Regions from separate parts of the Shewanella sp. SG41-3 genome, predicted to be linked through region 4. Evidence: predicted binding sites of a transcription regulator. Region 4 holds the regulator's gene; each other region holds the start of a gene.
What was found. The regulator sigma-54, encoded in region 4, starts transcription at its own class of promoters, with help from an activator protein. The targets are predictions, from matches to a motif close to GTTGGCACGNNNNTNGNNT.

Region 1 (4,171 bases), on a different contig from region 4:
CTTGCTCAGATTGAATTGCCAACTTAGCCACTTCATAGGCACCGGCTTTATTATCGATACTCACCGAAGCACTACGGTGAATATTAAAGTCGACCGTTACCACTTTTTTACGGATTTTTTTCAATTGCTCTGCCAATAAACGGTTACGGGGGCGACCATAACAAATAAAGCCATCGACAAAATCATTGACGCCATTCACATTGTCAGAGCTACCAGAAAACAACAGTAAATTAATTTTATGTTGCTCGAAAACGGCCGCAACACCTTTCATAAATTTACTGGCCACAGGATCTGATACCATGTATTCAATACTGTCCGACAACACCAATGCGACCGTATCAAATTTACCACGCCTTAAAGATTGCGCGGCTTTATTAGGTCCAAAATATCCTAGCTCGTTGCAGGCAGCGAGAATGTCTGTGCGGCGTTTTTCCGACAACTGATCTGGACGATTAAACGCATTAGATACCGTCGCATTCGACACACCTAATTCTTTGGCAATACTTTTTAAGGTCCAATGCTTGGAGTCTGGCATAACGGGTCCGTTTACGTCGTGGTTTTAGCCTAAACAGCTATTTATAACATGAATATATCGATGCTAAGCGGTGAAAACAACCCAAGCAATACTTCAAATGCAGGCCTAGGGTTGAAGCAAATAAACGGCACCAGCTGTTAAACTGCTGCTAAATTATAAATGGTCTTGCTGTTGAACATGTTCGACCAAACTGGCTATCGACATGTTTTGTTCAAACGTTGGATTGTCTATGCGTTTTGCAAACCAGAAACGAGGCTTCCAATAGATATTATTCAAACTCGAAATTTTTACCCCTTTTTTAGTCGAGGCATGTAAAAAACGATCATTGCCCATGTAAATACCGACATGATGAACCGTCCTAGTGGTTTTAAAAAAAACTAAATCGCCGGTTTGTAACTGGCTGCGCGGCACGTCTTTACCCAAAGTCCCCTGTGAATTCACTGTACGAGGTAGTTTGTCGCCGACAATGTTCAGGTAGGCCAAATACACAAACCCTGAACAATCTACGCCATTTCGGCTCAGGCCACCTAAACGATATGGCGTACCTTTCCATTGATTATGAAAACTTAACAGGCTTGACTCGCTCCACTTGGGCGCTGCTTGCTTAAGCATGGGTGGAACTACCACAGGCTTAGGTGCGATAACCACTTGCGGACTAGACGCACATGCCGACAGCAGTAAAACCAAACAACTAAGTAATAATCTTTTAGCCAATTAACCCTACTCCAAACACCGAAAAAACCGCTCTATGTAGCAATATTTTTTCCACAATACACGCTCAAAATCACTGCTGCAGCACTTGAATCTATCGAGTCATCATCTGCATACACTGCACTAAAGCTCGCTTAGCAGTCATTTTATCGACTTTAATTTGGCAGCGTAGCATAGTTCCTTGCCAGTTCGCCCAAAAAACACTCGCTAGTGTTAATGCTGGCAAGTCTGTACGGATATGGCCTTGCTGCTGCCCCTGCTCGATAAGCGCACTCAATAAGCCCAACCATTGATCATAAAGGTGGTTTAAGGTTTGATGCAATAAAGGCGCTTTGCTACTGACTTCAACCATTAAGTTACCCATTAAACAGCCACGAGGCTCACTGCCACTAAACAGCTCATCAATGAGTTGATGATACCCATTAAGCATTGTTGATAAATTAGTTTTAAAATTTACGCTTGAATCGATAGCAATAGGTTGAATACGTAATTGAAAATAATGTTCGGCAACGGCTGCCGCAAACGCCTCTTTACTGGCAAAGTAATGGTAAAAAGACCCTTTAGGAATACCGACCTCGTCGAGAATTAATTTAATGCCCACGCCACTATAACCGTGTAACGCAAAAAGCTTTTCGCCTACGGCGCATATTGATTGTCTACTTGCTGCACTTTTGTTCATTGAGCCTCCATTTCAATGACAGGATAAACAAGAATAGACCAGTCGGCTAACTTTAGTTGCTAATAATCAAAATATAGTGACTTATTGCCTATTTTAGGCATAAAAAAACCAGCCCAAAGGCTGGTTTAAAGATTATCAATAGATTACTGAGTGACACGTAACTTATTAACAACATCTTTTACGTCATCAGTATTTTTGGCAATCATTAAAGCTAAATCACGTTCAGCATCACTCGATACCGAACCTTTTAATGTTACCACGCTATTTTTTACCTCAACGTCAATATCGGTACCAGATACGTCGGCTGAGAATAATAGTCGCGTTTTGACTACGGTAGCGACTTTTGAATCGGTGAGGGTTTTAGCGAGATCATTAGTGTCTTTATCGCTATCAGGCTTCATTACCGACAATTCATTATTGACGTCTTTAACGCCATCTAAGCTTTTCACTAATTCTCCGGCAAGTGCCTTATCAACACTACTGTTAACTTTACCTGTTAGGGTCACATTGCCATCATGTACGTCAGTATTAATATCGAATGAATTCAAATTAGTATTTAACAAAAGTGTGGTTTCAGCTTTACCATCGATCCACGCATCTTTTGCATCATCTTGCCAATCTTGTGCTGCACTTGCACCGAATGCCATTGAACCTAACATGATGCTCATTACTACAGATAATGTGGTCTTTTTCATAAAGATTTCCTCCGTTGTTAATATCAAGGATTATAATGCGCGAATCATGCCAATAATTATAACCACATGTAAAATAACAACTAATTAAATTTCTTCATTGCTATGATGACTTTTAATAGTAATGTTATCGGACTTTTTTACCGATACTAGGTAAATTTTTCCTCATGGCAATCAAGAGTGGCTTAACCTCGACTAGACTTAAAAGGTGACGAAGCGAACATCAACAAAAAACGCCTGAGAATCAACATTATCAGGCGTTTTTATTACCCGCAGACTAATTACCTGCAACGGAAAGGTGTTTCATGGTATCAAAACTCATCTGTAGCCAAGCAATGCCTTCGGCAAGTTGCCCTGCGACACGCTTATTTTTAGTTTTTTTAGCGGCGTACTTTAATTGAGTTAATACTTGTTGCTCAGTTTCAACCAATACTGCAATCACCTGCGGTAATGGTTTATCCTGTATCAGGTGTTCGGCCTTAGCATAGTGTTTATATGAAGATTGTTGGTGAAAGGTTTTACTGTCCATAGGTCTTGCTTGGCTGGATCGCATCAACGTAAATAATGGTGTTAAACGCGTTAGCATGCATTTTCTAATGTCAGCCATATGGATAAAAACCCGCTTAATGTTGTAATCGTCGGCCCCTAGTATTGCTTGGGCATAAAATTGCTCGCCCTCTTGGCATAAATCAATCGCTTCATGCAAAAGCCACACATCGGACTCAACTTGTTCGTCTCGAGTATATGATTTCAACGCAAATCCTCCTGTATTCGATAATTTAACTAGTACTTTGCTCTATAGGTTGTATAACCTATAGAGATCCAGCACATATTATGTAAGCAAAGCCTAAACATAAGCACGTCTGCACATGGACAAAATTTAATTAACCATCTGATTATTAGTGTTATTATAATATTTTGTTACACGTTAATGGCCTAACAACACTGAATGATTGTCTTTAGTTGTCACACGACACCCGAGACAAACATTGGACTACATACCACAGGGAGTGAATCGGCATGCCACGTCCAACACTTTTTTACCATTTACACCGTCAAGAAGGTGAAGCTCGTCTACTTGCTTTACCAAGTAGCCAGCACTTTAATAAGATTGCCAGCTCAGTTGACCAGTCCTGGTTAGACCAACTGAAGAGTAACTCAATAGACGTTGCTATCATTGAACTGTCACAATTAAGCCAACAAGAATACGCTGAGCTAACTGACAGTTCGATAATGTCTGATATTGAGCTCATCTTCTTAACCGAAGGTAAGCCAAACCCCAACTTAGATCATTTAATGTCAAAAACGGCTGGTTATCATTTTCGCCAGCCTTACGATGCTGATGTGATTAACGACACGCTAGAAGACTTTGCCCGAGACTTCAAATCGCAATCGACTAAGCAAAAACAGCCTTTTTCGAGTGAACTAGACCAATATGGTTTATTGGTTGGTTCATCGCGTGCGATGCACAAGTTATATCGCACTATTCGTAAAGTCGCTGTCACCGAGAGCAACGTGCTCATCGTTGGTGAAAGCGGTGCAGGTAAAGAGCTC
Region 2 (4,171 bases), on a different contig from region 4:
ATGAGATATTTACCATCCAACTCATCAGAAAAATCCAAAAGCTGGATTGCATTACACCACTTCAAGTGGTGTAATAGGTATACCTACAGCGTAATCTGCTTATTAAGGCTAATATTTAATGGAATATATTATTGGTGCGTATGCCGCAGCACCTTCGACCCAGCAATGGGATCAAGAATTAGAAGCGAGTTACTACCAGGGGCTAAAATTACAAAGTAATATCATTGGCTTAGAACACCCCTTTGTGGGAAAGCTGCATCCTTATGATGATGAATGGTTTCTTAAGAATATTGATGAGAATTGGCAATTCATTTTTACATCAATTCCAGGGGTGATGAGGCAGATTGCTAAAAACCCGCATTTTGGCATAGCCTCCACCAATGAAACAGGTAGACAAGCTGCACTGGCTTTTTACCAACAAGCACAGCAAGCTATATTTAAATTAAACAATCACTTAAAAAGAGAGGCTGTAAGCTTTTTAAAAATACATACAGCACCAAAGATAACTGAAAACACACAATCATCTATTCAAGCTTTGCAAACATCACTTGAAGCCATGCAATCATGGAACTGGTACGGCGCAAAACTCGTCATTGAACATTGCGATGCACATATCGCAGGGCAAGAAGCTGAAAAGGGCTTCATGCTATTACAAGATGAAATGACGGCGATTACGCACGTTAACAGTAAACTGAATAGTGATATTGGTGTCAGTATCAATTGGGGGCGTTCAGCTATTGAAACACGTAATACCGATGGCCCCTTGCAACATACTAAACAAGCTTATCTCAGCGGCTTGTTAAAAGGGATCATCTTTTCTGGTACCTCAGATATAGACGGCCCTTATGGGCAATGGAAAGACACTCACATGCCTCCAGCACAAGCCGTATACATTCCCAGCTTTGCAGAAAACTCTTTATTAACGATGGAGCAAATAGAAAAAACCATGCAACAGTGTGATTACAAGCAACTGAAGTTTATTGGTGGAAAAATTTCATTAAGCCCAAATGAGGCAAATGTTGACCAACGAATTTCTTATTTAAAAAGCATAACAACATTGCTCGATCACGTACTCGAAATAAAATCATGAGCAATCTATCAATCATTTTGGCCAGCCAAATATAATCTATATGAGATATGCCACATGTATTTCTGATTAAAAATTTACTTTAATGGTTTGTATAGTGCATTTTACCCATTCTAGCGCTTAGTATTTGAGTGCATTGCGCAACATAGTGACAAGTAAATGTTTAACTCAGTTTATACCGGAAATGGTGTATAAATAGATAACATGTCAATTTACCGACTAAAGAATGCAATGGCTTGCTAACGTATTAAAGTGATGAACTTATCACTGTCACCTTAAATTATAGGCATAAAAAAGCCCCGTTCGATTAAGAACAGGGCTTTAAATAATGGTACCTGAGGTCGGACTCGAACCGACACGCCGCGAAGCAGGGGATTTTGAATCCCCCATGTATACCAATTTCATCACTCAGGCAAAGACTTGTAAGCTGTATTTAGCTTTGCAAAAAAATCTGCTTTACGCAAATATCTTTGCAAAACTAACCACTCAATTAATCAACTTATGTTGTCACAATTGAGTGTTGGCGATTATACCTTTGCATTTAATAATCGCAAGTACTTTACCTATTATTTCTATAAAAAACACTCAATTGCTCAAAAGTCATTCATAGTGCCAAATAACAATGGCTGATGGTTTTTGTGAGCTAATTAGCAGTTTCACACAAATATAACATTATCACTGCTGAAGATTGATCAAGATCAGTATCACGACAGAGTTTTGACTTTATGATGATCATGATTTCACATTCCAGAGGATAAATATCATGGCATTTTGGTTAGATTTAATGTTTGGTAACGCAATAGGATTACTATCGATGACTGTAATCTTTTGTACCTTTGGAATAATGTCTTATCTAATGTGGATGTTTATTGTGAAGTCTGCACCTACTAAGTGAGTCTCTAACTAGGCTAAGTATTTTACTGCTTATTATTTCATGATCAATATGGATTCTTCCTTGCGAATCATACATTGGCGATAAAACACATGGAGTGTTTTTATGTCAAGTTGGGGGCTATATGGCCCCCATTTTTTTATCTATACCAATCAAATACTGCACAAAATATTAAATTAAGCGGCATGCTTGCGTGATTGAACCAAGCCATTAATAAAATGTGGACGTGTTTTGATTAGATAGGTCATTTCCTCAGCACTCGGCTCACCTGCTGGTAAACGTAATACATCGCGATTTAAATAATTTCGCGCCGGCATCGATATCTTGTATTCTGCCGTTGGTCCTTGAATCGCATAGTGGCGCTCATTTCCAAGCATCTCAAGTATACTGCTATGAACTAGATTTTTAACTGCTAACTCATTTTGCGGCAGGGTTAAAATAGTCTGTCCCTGTAAAAAGAATTCGCGTAACAAGGCTCGTTCTGCCGGATCGAGTAGTTTCACTTTTGCTTCGATGGTTTCTACTGTGCGTTTTTGGCGAAAAAACACAATAGACTCATCAACCACAAAGGCAAAAATTTGACTTAAAAAATACGCGACTCCCATTATTAATCCTAAGCCAATAAACTGACCATATTGATTGACTAGGTGATCTAACGATAAAAACGCCAGTAAATCTTTAGGCGCAAACAGTAAACTAGTACATGTTACAATAACCCATGTCATAGCACTTACGAATAAACGTTTGCTATTAAACAACTTTATTGAACCTACTTTTATTTTCATCATAGCTTACCCGCAGTGTCAGATTTTTGATCATACTGACTTAAAGCAAAATATATGCCATAAAAAAACATCACTAACATTATCTTTATTCACACCATTTCAATTCCATATTAGGACATTCAAGCTATGCTTGAATAAAATTCAGAAAGTTGGAATTAACACTAGCGCAACAAGCTGTAAGCTCGTATTTTATATGTCACTCATCATTGGTAATTAATCACATTGAAGAAAATATGCTGATATTCATACGTCAATTGCTCCAGAGCCCTATTGCCCGAAAGTTAACACTGTCTATCGTGGTGTTTAGCTCTTTGATTACGATTGTGACGACAGCTTATCAGCTCATAAGTGATTATCAGGAGGATGTGAATAGAATTGATCGCGTATTTTCAAGTATAGAAGCGGTAAATTTAGAAGTATTAGCATCCAGTGTTTGGGTAATAGACGAAGACTTAATTAACACTCAACTCTATGGTTTAAGCCAATTACCTGACATTAAATATATTTCTATCCGTGATGACAGTAATCAAGAATGGCATTTTGGTGAGTATCAGAAAACGGCCGTTATCGAAAAGCAATTTCCGTTGATTTATACCAACAATGAAAATATTCCTGTTGGGACCCTTACAGTACAAGCCGATCTCAATGCCATTTATGATCGTCTGTATAATAAAACAATACTGATTTTACTGTCCAACGCGATCAAAACCTTCTTCGTTGCAGGTTTTATTTTGTTTTTGGTCTGGTTCAATGTCACCAAACATCTGCGCCAATTAAGCCAATATTGTGATGAAATTAGCTTAGACAATCCCTTTACGCCCTTAAATTTTAACCGTAAGCCACAACGTGATGAGTTCAGTTTAGTCGCCGAAGCCGTCAATACAATGCAGCAACAAATTCGAGGATCTTATCAAGATCTGCAGCAATCAAAAGTCGATTTAATGCATGCCGTTGAAGATCGAGATCGCTTACTATTATTAGAGCGTAGTTATAAAGATGAACTTGCTCGCCAAGTAAAAGAGCAAACCAGAGAACTTGAACAATCACTGCAAATGTTAAAACGAACACAACAAGTGCTGATAGAAAAAGAGAAAATGGCCGCATTAGGAGGATTAGTTTCCGGCGTCGCCCATGAAATTAATACCCCGATAGGTATTTGTTTAACGGCTGCAAGTTCACAATTGGCTTATGTAGAAGATCTGATCAAGCTTATCCATAGTGATCATGCCACATTAGAACAAATCAATGGGATTTTAGAGCAATACCAAAAAAGCAGTCAGTTAATTGTGAGTAATATCACTCGTGCCAGTTATTTAATCCAGCAGTTTAAATCTATTGCGGCAGAACAAAGCCAAGAAAAATACACTCTATTTAATCTTAATCACCAATTACGCGATATTACCGACT
Region 3 (4,171 bases), on a different contig from region 4:
TGAACTGGCCGTTACGGGTGTAGGCTGCTGTACCATCTGGCATTTGCACCTCAAAAAAGCCCGAACCTTCAATCATTAAATCTAATGAGTTATCTGTAGTCAGCATGTTGCCTTGGGTAAACATTTTTTGCGTGGCAACCACTTTAGTACCTGCACCAATGTTTAAACCATTAGGTAACTTGCTATTGTCTGAGCTAATGCCACCAGCTTGGTTAACCGTTTGATAAAGAAGGTCTTCAAATACTGCACGACTTTTCTTAAATCCAACGGTACTGGCGTTAGCCACGTTATTTGAAATAACCGCAATATTGGTTTGTTGGGCGTCGACACCGGTTTTACTTATCCATAACGCTGGATGCATAATAATTACTCCTAACTAATTCTCATCAAGGAAGTGGACGCTCGATCAATCTCTTCAGCGTTCTTCATCATTTTGACTTGCATTTCGTATTGACGTTGAATATCAATCATGGCGACCATTTCATGCACAGAATTAACATTACTGCCTTCGACCGCACCACTTTCAACTTGAACGCCTGGGTCGTTTGGCGCATTGCCACCGGCAATAAGACGAAATAAACCATCTTCACCGCGCATAAGGTTTTCGTTACCAGGATTAACTAACTTAATCCTTCCGACCTCTTCTATTACCTCTGCGGTTGCCCCTTGAGGGCGTACAGAAATAATACCGTTGGCCGAAATCTCTATTTTTTCAACTGGAATGGGTAACACAATGGGACCTGAAGCGCCCATAACGGGACGATCACGGCTATTTAATAACAAGCCGGTACTGTCAATTTTTAGACTACCAGCGCGGGTATATGCCTCGGAACCATCAGCCGCCTGCACAGCAAGCCAGCCATCTCCTTTAACCGCAATATCAAGATCGCGACCAGTAGTTTTAATGGGGCCGCCATTAAAGTTACTGCCTGGGCTTTCCATCATCGAAAAAACCCGTGTAGGCAAACCTTCACCAAATGCCTGCATTGAACGGGCTTGGACCATGTCAGCTTTAAATCCATCAGTATTCGCGTTAGCAAGATTGTTCGCACTCACTGCTAGGGCATTCATCCCTTGCTTTGCGCCGCTCATGGCAATATAAAGAAATTTGTCCATTTTTTGCTCCGTCAAACTTTCTGCAAAGACACTATATACACAGAACAAGCAAGCATCATGCCAATGAGTTTTAAGTGAGGGAGTTGGGATGTAACTGTATGAATCAGTTAATCAATAAAATTAATGGGTAGCGCATGAGTGTCAAAAAAGAATCTATCGACAAGAGGGGGAGTAACAACGGGGACAAGTAACGAGGTGGAAAAGGCAAGGTGTTGCCGTAAACGGCAACACCTATATAGCCTAAGGATCATTTAGCGGATCTGTAATATCGTTTGGTTCAAGGTATTGTTAACTTCAAGCGTACGTGAGTTAGCTTGGAAGTTACGCTGAGCTGAGATTAAATCGACCAGCTCAGTGGTTAAATCAACGTTTGACTGTTCAAGTGCAGAAGAGCGAATACTACCAAATGTACCACTATTTGCCTCACCAGCTAATGCCGCGCCGGAACCTAAACTGGCTTTCCAAGACGTATTACCCACCTGAGTAAGACCTTGCTCATTAGCAAAACGTACTAATGCCACTCGCGCTAACGGCACAGTTGAACCATTACTATAACTGGCGGTAATCAGACCGTCAGACCCAATACCAACATTGGTTAATCGCCCTACGGTAATACCATCTTGAGTCAATTCAGTGACTTCAAATGGAGAAGCATACTGAGTTGGATTATTAAATTTTATCGTAAGTGTTTGAGTGCCGTCGGCTCCAGGGCCTAAAGCACCTGCACCGCCAGAACCTAATGCTTCAGTGGTAATGTTAGCAGGATCACTGCCAGTATAAGCACCAACAGAGTTAAATTTAAGCACAGCTCCTGACCAGACTCCACCTAATCCATCGGGATTAGCAGCAGATGCTGTACCCGTTGCGTCAGCAGTGCCATCACCATTGGTATCTGTTGAATAAGTACCAGCGCCAGCCGCAACATCAACAGGATCGCCATCAACTGCATAAAAGGCAACCCAATTACTTTCACCTGTAAATGAACCATTGGTCGGTTTAATAAAGTAAGTGGTCATAATGTGCGATTCACCTAATGAATCATAAATCGTCACCGAGGTAGAATTATTAAACGTATCAGAATCAGCAGGATTAAAATTAGCTGGGTCTAATGCGGTTTCACCCACATTAAGGTTCATTTGCAAACCAACATTTCCGGTTTGCACAGGGCTACCTGCAGTGTCAGGGATCTTAATCGGTTGGGTTGTGGTTAAACTCACAGAAGTCGAGTTACCATCTTCATCAACAGGGAAACCTTGTAAAAAGTTACCCGCTGAATCGACCATATAGTTGGCCGAGTCAACTTTAAATGCCCCTGCACGTGTATATGACTGATCTTGCGACCCTAACTCAGACGACGTAACAAAGAAACCACCGCCACTGATCGCCATATCCAGTGAATTACTGGTAAATTGCAAACTACCTTGATGAAATTGCTGTGCCACTTGAGTGGTGGTTGCTCCACCACCGACAGCGGTTTTACTGTTCGAAAAAATAGAATTTGCGTACACATCAGCAAACTCAGCTCGTGATTCTTTGAAACCAATAGTATTCACGTTAGCGATATTATTCGCCGTTGTATTTAAGTCTTTTTGCGCGGCAGCAATACCACTCAGTGCAATGTTAAATGACATAGTTCACCTCTCACAATTAATTCATTTATCAATAAAGCCAATAATTCAATACAGGCCTTACTATGTTTCAGATACTGCGAGTACGTCAGATAACTTAATTCCGCCTACTCCACGCAAATTCAAAATGGCCCCAGTCGCTGCAGTGCCCAGTGACACACTTGTCACATGTGCATAAGTTGATACCGCTAAATCTTCCGACGTACCATCAACTTTACCACTGGCTTTTATCGAGTAATTACCCGCTTTAACGGGTTGGCCATCCTTACCTAAGCCATCCCATGTCACATCAACATTGCCGCCTTTACTGCCATCAACATTAAAGCTCTTGATCAGCTGACCCGACTCATCTTCAATTTTCACCGTAATCGTTTCAATTGCAGATGGCGTACTGATCACACCTTTAATCTCAGGGCTTTCAGTAGAAATTGCCCCGGTATCAGAAGGGATAAGCACTTTTCGACCCACCAAGCCTGATGCTTGTAACGCTTGGCTAGAACTCATTACCGTATTGAGGTTAAGGATCTCATCATTCAGATTTGAAATACCGTCAACCGTCGAAAACGATGCCATTTGGGCAATCATTTGATCATTATCAACCGGTTTAAAAGGATCTTGCATAGACAACTGTTGACTGAGTAAAGCAAAAAAATCTTCTTGCTTTAACATCTGATCTTTTGATTCAGGGATCGCACTTTCTTCAGGTAATCGAATTCCGTCAAGGAAAGGGTTCCCAGTAGTAGTGCTGGTTGTATTTGTCTGTACAGAACTTTTCGTGGTAGCACTTGTATTTGATGTGCTACTGGATTGTTGCGGTAAAGACTGACTGTAAGAATTAACGAGGCTCATTGTTACCTCCTTGAATAATCATACTATTTACCCATCCTTAACGTCTGTTGCAACATAGACTTAGTTGCATCAGCCACCTGAACGTTCATTTGATAAGAGCGTGATGCAGAAATCATATCGGCCATTTCTTCCATCACATTGACATTCGGTTTATAAATAAAACCATCACCATCAGCCATCGGATGATCTGGCGAGTATTCTTTTATTAATGGTTTATCACTTTCAACAATGCCTTTGACGTTAACACCCGGCGAACTATTTTGCTGGCTATTAGCTTTAAGCATTTCAGCCTCAAAAATGGGATGACGTGCTCGATAAGTTTTATCAACACTGCTTGATACAGAATCCGCATTGGCAATATTACTGGCAGTGGTATTCAAACGCACTGACTGCGCAGACATACCTGATCCAGACACATTGAAAATATTAAATAAACTCATGATTAATCACCTCGCAAAGCTTTACGCATGCCATTAAACTTACCTTCAAGGAAGCCTAATGACATTTGATATTCGAGCGCATTTTGCATAAATGCTGATTGTTCTTTCTGCGTATCAACAGTATTACCGTCACCTGTA
Region 4 (4,171 bases):
CCGACTTGAATTCGCAAAAATTATCGCTACTCAGCCAGGTAGAAGGAACATATGAGCCACATTAATCGCCTCAACACTCACGCCAATGTTATGTTATTTGGCAGCATATTTTGCCTGCTGAGTTTACCTACCATAGCGAAACAAGGTGATCTTCAACAAGAGTTGAAAATTGCCTCAGTAAGCCAGTCTGCTGACATTAAAAATAATCAAATTGTTTTTAATGGTCCTGTTACCGTTACCCAAGGCACTATTAACATTAATGCTGATGAGTTACGGGCGTTTACTCCCGAAAACAGCACCAGTAAAAAACTCATCGCTATAGGCAACCCTGCAACGTTTTCACAAGAGTTAGACGACGGTCAAATTGGCACCGCCAGTGCCAACGAAATAAGCTATGATCTTGCTACCACTACACTGACATTGACAGGTAATGCCAAACTGGATCAATCTGGTAGCCAAGTAACCGGTAACCGTATTAAGTACAACATTAACGCTCAAGAGCTGATTGCTGAAAGTACTGGTACAGGGAAAGATCGCGTTATTACTATTATTCAACCTGAGAATTTCCAAGACGAGACTGCACCAAAGCAAAAGCTCCCTGAAATTCCTGTTAAAAAGCAGATCAAACCATGACCCAAATAACCCTAACGGCTGAAAATTTAGCTAAAAGCTATAAAACTCGTCAGGTTGTTAAAGATGTGAGTTTAACCGTTAAAACAGGCCAAATTGTTGGTCTTTTAGGCCCCAATGGTGCAGGTAAAACAACCACGTTTTATATGGTTGTCGGCTTAGTGCAAAGCGATAAAGGTCGGATCTTAATTGATGATGACGACTTAACCGCCGACCCAATGCATCTTAGAGCTCGCAAAGGGATTGGTTACTTGCCGCAAGAAGCCAGTATTTTTCGCAAACTGACCGTATACGACAATATTATGGCCGTATTGCAGACTCGCAAAGAACTCACTACCGACCAACGGATTGAGCAAGTAGAGCATTTATTAGAAGAATTCCATATCACCCATATTCGCGACAGCCAAGGCATGTCGTTGTCTGGTGGGGAACGTCGTCGAGTAGAGATAGCGCGCGCGCTGGCCGCTAATCCTAAATTTATTTTGCTCGATGAGCCTTTTGCGGGGGTTGACCCTATTTCTGTCATCGACATAAAAAAAATCATTCAACAGCTTAAAAACCGCGGCTTAGGGGTATTAATTACCGATCATAACGTACGTGAAACCTTAGACGTCTGTGAGCGCGCTTATATTGTCAGCCAGGGCAATTTAATTGCCGAAGGCACACCTGATGAGATATTGAGTAATCAACAAGTTCGGGCTGTGTACTTAGGTGAACAATTCAAGCTATAGTTACTTTACTGGCCTTTTAGTCTATCTAACTCATTTCATTGAACGATATCTAAATAGCGTTAAATGTCATTGATGTATGTGACAATCGATTACAGTTTTCGAGATTGTCATTTTTATGGAAATCATCTAGGGATAAGCGGTAAATGAAAGCGTCACTCCAACTCAAAATGGGTCAACACTTAACCATGACCCCTCAATTACAGCAAGCGATCCGCTTACTGCAATTATCGTCATTGGAGCTACAGCAAGAAATCCAACAAGCATTGGACTCAAACCCATTGCTTGAAATAGAAGATGAGTTTTCTCAAGCAAAAGACTCAGTAAAAGAAAGTCGCGACCAATCGGACACCGACTTTAGTGACAACAGCGTGGTCAATATAGAAAAAGACACCTCAACAGTCGACACAGCAGAATCCATGACCAAAGAAACCATGGACGATTTAGCTATGGATACCACATGGGATGAAGTGTACACCGCCTCTCCAATGTCAGGTTCAGGCAGCGCTAGCATGCGCGATGATGATATGCCATTCCAAGGTGAAACGACTGAAGGCTTATATGAACATTTAGAGTGGCAAAAAAATCTCACGCCATTTTCTGACACTGATCGAGCGATTGCTACCGCGATTATTGATGCCATTGATGAACGCGGCTATTTAACCCAAAGCACTGAAGATATTCTCGAAGCCATGGGTGATGAAAGTGTTGAACTAGATGAAGTTGAAGCGGTATTAAAACGTATTCAACACTTTGATCCCGTTGGTGTTGCCGCACGAGATTTAAGCGAATGTTTATTCATTCAATTAGCCCAATATGCCGACACAACCCCACATATAGACAATGCCCGTCTGCTCATTAAAGACTATTTAGATTTAATTGCTGGGCGCGATTTTAGATTATTGATGCGCAAAACCAAGCTCAAAGAAAACGAGTTGCGTGACGCAATCACCTTAATCCAGTCACTTAACCCTCGCCCGGGCTTGTTAGTCACCGCTATTGATGACGAATATGTTATTCCTGATGTAACCGTACTAAAGAAGAATGGCCGTTGGGTTGTAGAGTTAAACCCAGACAATATGCCTAAAATTGGCGTTAATCAACAATATGCAGCCATGGCTAGAAGCAGTAAAAACTCTGCCGATAGCCAATTTATTCGCGGTCATTTACAAGAAGCTAAATGGTTCATCAAGAGTATCGAAAGCCGCAATGAGACCTTATTGAAAGTCGCCAATTGTATTGTGCAATTTCAGCAAGGTTTCTTTGAATATGGTGAAGAAGCCATGAAACCTATGGTGCTCAATGATATTGCTGAAGCAGTAGAAATGCATGAATCAACTATTTCACGGGTTACCACTCAAAAATATATGCACACACCACGTGGGCTATTTGAATTAAAGTACTTTTTCTCTAGCCATGTCAGCACCGACGATGGCGGAGAATGCTCATCTACCGCTATTCGTGCTTTTATCAAAAAACTGGTTGCAGCAGAAAACCAGCAAAAGCCATTAAGTGACAGCAAAATGGCCCAACTGCTGGCAGATCAGGGGATCAACGTTGCGCGTCGTACGATTGCAAAATACCGCGAAGCGATGCTCATTCCGCCCTCAAACCAACGTAAGAGTTTATAACCTACAAGGCAACGGAGGATTTTTATGCTTATCAATATGACAGGTAGAAATATCGACATTACCGAATCTTTACGTGAATACGTTCAAGGTAAATTTTCAAAGCTTGAACGACACTTCGATCAGATCAATAATGTACACGTTGTGCTCAATGTAGAAAAATTACAACAAAAAGCAGAAGCTAAAATCAACCTTAATGGTGCAGAGATTTTTGCCATGTCAGAAAGCACTGATATGTATGCTGCAATAGACGCCCTGATCGATAAACTCGACCGTCAGGTAATTAAACACAAAGAGAAGTATACAAAACACTAACGATGGAACTTTGTACCATTCTGCAGCCGGAATGCACTACCTGTGCCACACCGGGCAGTAAGAAAAAAGTACTGGAACTCATCAGCAATTTAGTCGCTGCCCAGTACCCACCCCTATCTTCGCAAGAGGTTTTTGAAAGCCTATTAGCGAGAGAGAAAATGGGTAGCACAGGTATAGGAAATGGCATTGCGATACCTCATGGTAGATTAACGACCATAGAACATCCGATCGCAATATTTATTAAATGTGAAGAAGCCATTGCCTTTGATGCAATCGATAAACAGCCCGTGGATATTTTATTTGCTTTGTTAGTACCTGCAGATCAGTGCCAACAGCATTTAAGCACGCTATCAAGCGTGGCTCAAAAATTAAGCGATAAGCAAATATTGAAACAGCTTCGTAAAACTCACGACTCAACAGAACTTTATCGGGTTATTACTGCATGAAACTTGTCATAGTATCGGGACGTTCAGGCTCAGGAAAATCTGTTGCTCTAAGAGTATTAGAAGATCTAGGGTATTATTGTGTTGATAATTTGCCTTTACCACTGATTGGCATATTACTGGCTCAGCTCAAAGGTAATAATGATCTAGTGGCAATTAGTGTTGATGTACGCAACATTGCCGAGCAAGGTAAAGTCCTTCAAGATCAACTTGCCTTACTTGAACATGACACTGAAATTATTAGCTTCTTTTTGAATTCTAATGATAAAGTGCTACTCAAACGCTATAGCGAAACGCGTCGATTACACCCGTTATCTAAAAATCATATTTCACTGCAAGAAGCGATCATATTAGAAGGCCGTTTACTTGAGCCTATCGCAAAAATTGTTGATCATTATATTGACACCTCTGCCCTGAATATTTACGA

Region 1: H5164_RS15280 (BON domain-containing protein) is a predicted target of sigma-54. The motif match lies at 2,656-2,674, and genes of this name have one in related genera.
Region 2: H5164_RS09115 (superinfection exclusion B family protein) is a predicted target of sigma-54. The motif match lies at 2,808-2,826, and genes of this name have one in related genera.
Region 3: flgF (flagellar basal-body rod protein FlgF) is a predicted target of sigma-54. The motif match lies at 1,163-1,181, and genes of this name have one in related genera.

What each region holds. Positions count from the first base shown of each region.
Region 1 covers NZ_JACJFJ010000007.1:271,258-275,428, forward strand. Annotated here, with positions in the region: gene H5164_RS15265 (LacI family DNA-binding transcriptional regulator) at 1-535, opposite strand, end outside; gene H5164_RS15270 (C40 family peptidase) at 689-1,249, opposite strand; gene H5164_RS15275 (TetR/AcrR family transcriptional regulator) at 1,341-1,925, opposite strand; gene H5164_RS15280 (BON domain-containing protein) at 2,069-2,620, opposite strand; gene H5164_RS15285 (hypothetical protein) at 2,895-3,371, opposite strand; gene H5164_RS15290 (sigma-54-dependent Fis family transcriptional regulator) at 3,638-4,171, shown strand, end outside.
Region 2 covers NZ_JACJFJ010000004.1:156,228-160,398, forward strand. Annotated here, with positions in the region: gene H5164_RS09100 (DUF4862 family protein) at 119-1,090, shown strand; tRNA gene H5164_RS09105 (tRNA-Leu) at 1,417-1,501, opposite strand; gene H5164_RS09110 (DUF3149 domain-containing protein) at 1,851-1,982, shown strand; gene H5164_RS09115 (superinfection exclusion B family protein) at 2,156-2,767, opposite strand; gene H5164_RS09120 (ATP-binding protein) at 2,998-4,171, shown strand, end outside.
Region 3 covers NZ_JACJFJ010000014.1:31,736-35,906, reverse strand. Annotated here, with positions in the region: gene flgG (flagellar basal-body rod protein FlgG) at 1-361, opposite strand, end outside; gene flgF (flagellar basal-body rod protein FlgF) at 373-1,116, opposite strand; gene flgE (flagellar hook protein FlgE) at 1,368-2,747, opposite strand; gene flgD (flagellar hook assembly protein FlgD) at 2,808-3,593, opposite strand; gene flgC (flagellar basal body rod protein FlgC) at 3,617-4,033, opposite strand; gene flgB (flagellar basal body rod protein FlgB) at 4,036-4,171, opposite strand, start outside.
Region 4 covers NZ_JACJFJ010000003.1:211,162-215,332, forward strand. Annotated here, with positions in the region: gene lptC (LPS export ABC transporter periplasmic protein LptC) at 1-65, shown strand, start outside; gene lptA (lipopolysaccharide transport periplasmic protein LptA) at 52-633, shown strand; gene lptB (LPS export ABC transporter ATP-binding protein) at 630-1,361, shown strand; gene H5164_RS06985 (RNA polymerase factor sigma-54) at 1,505-2,989, shown strand; gene hpf (ribosome hibernation promoting factor) at 3,014-3,301, shown strand; gene ptsN (PTS IIA-like nitrogen regulatory protein PtsN) at 3,304-3,747, shown strand; gene rapZ (RNase adapter RapZ) at 3,744-4,171, shown strand, end outside.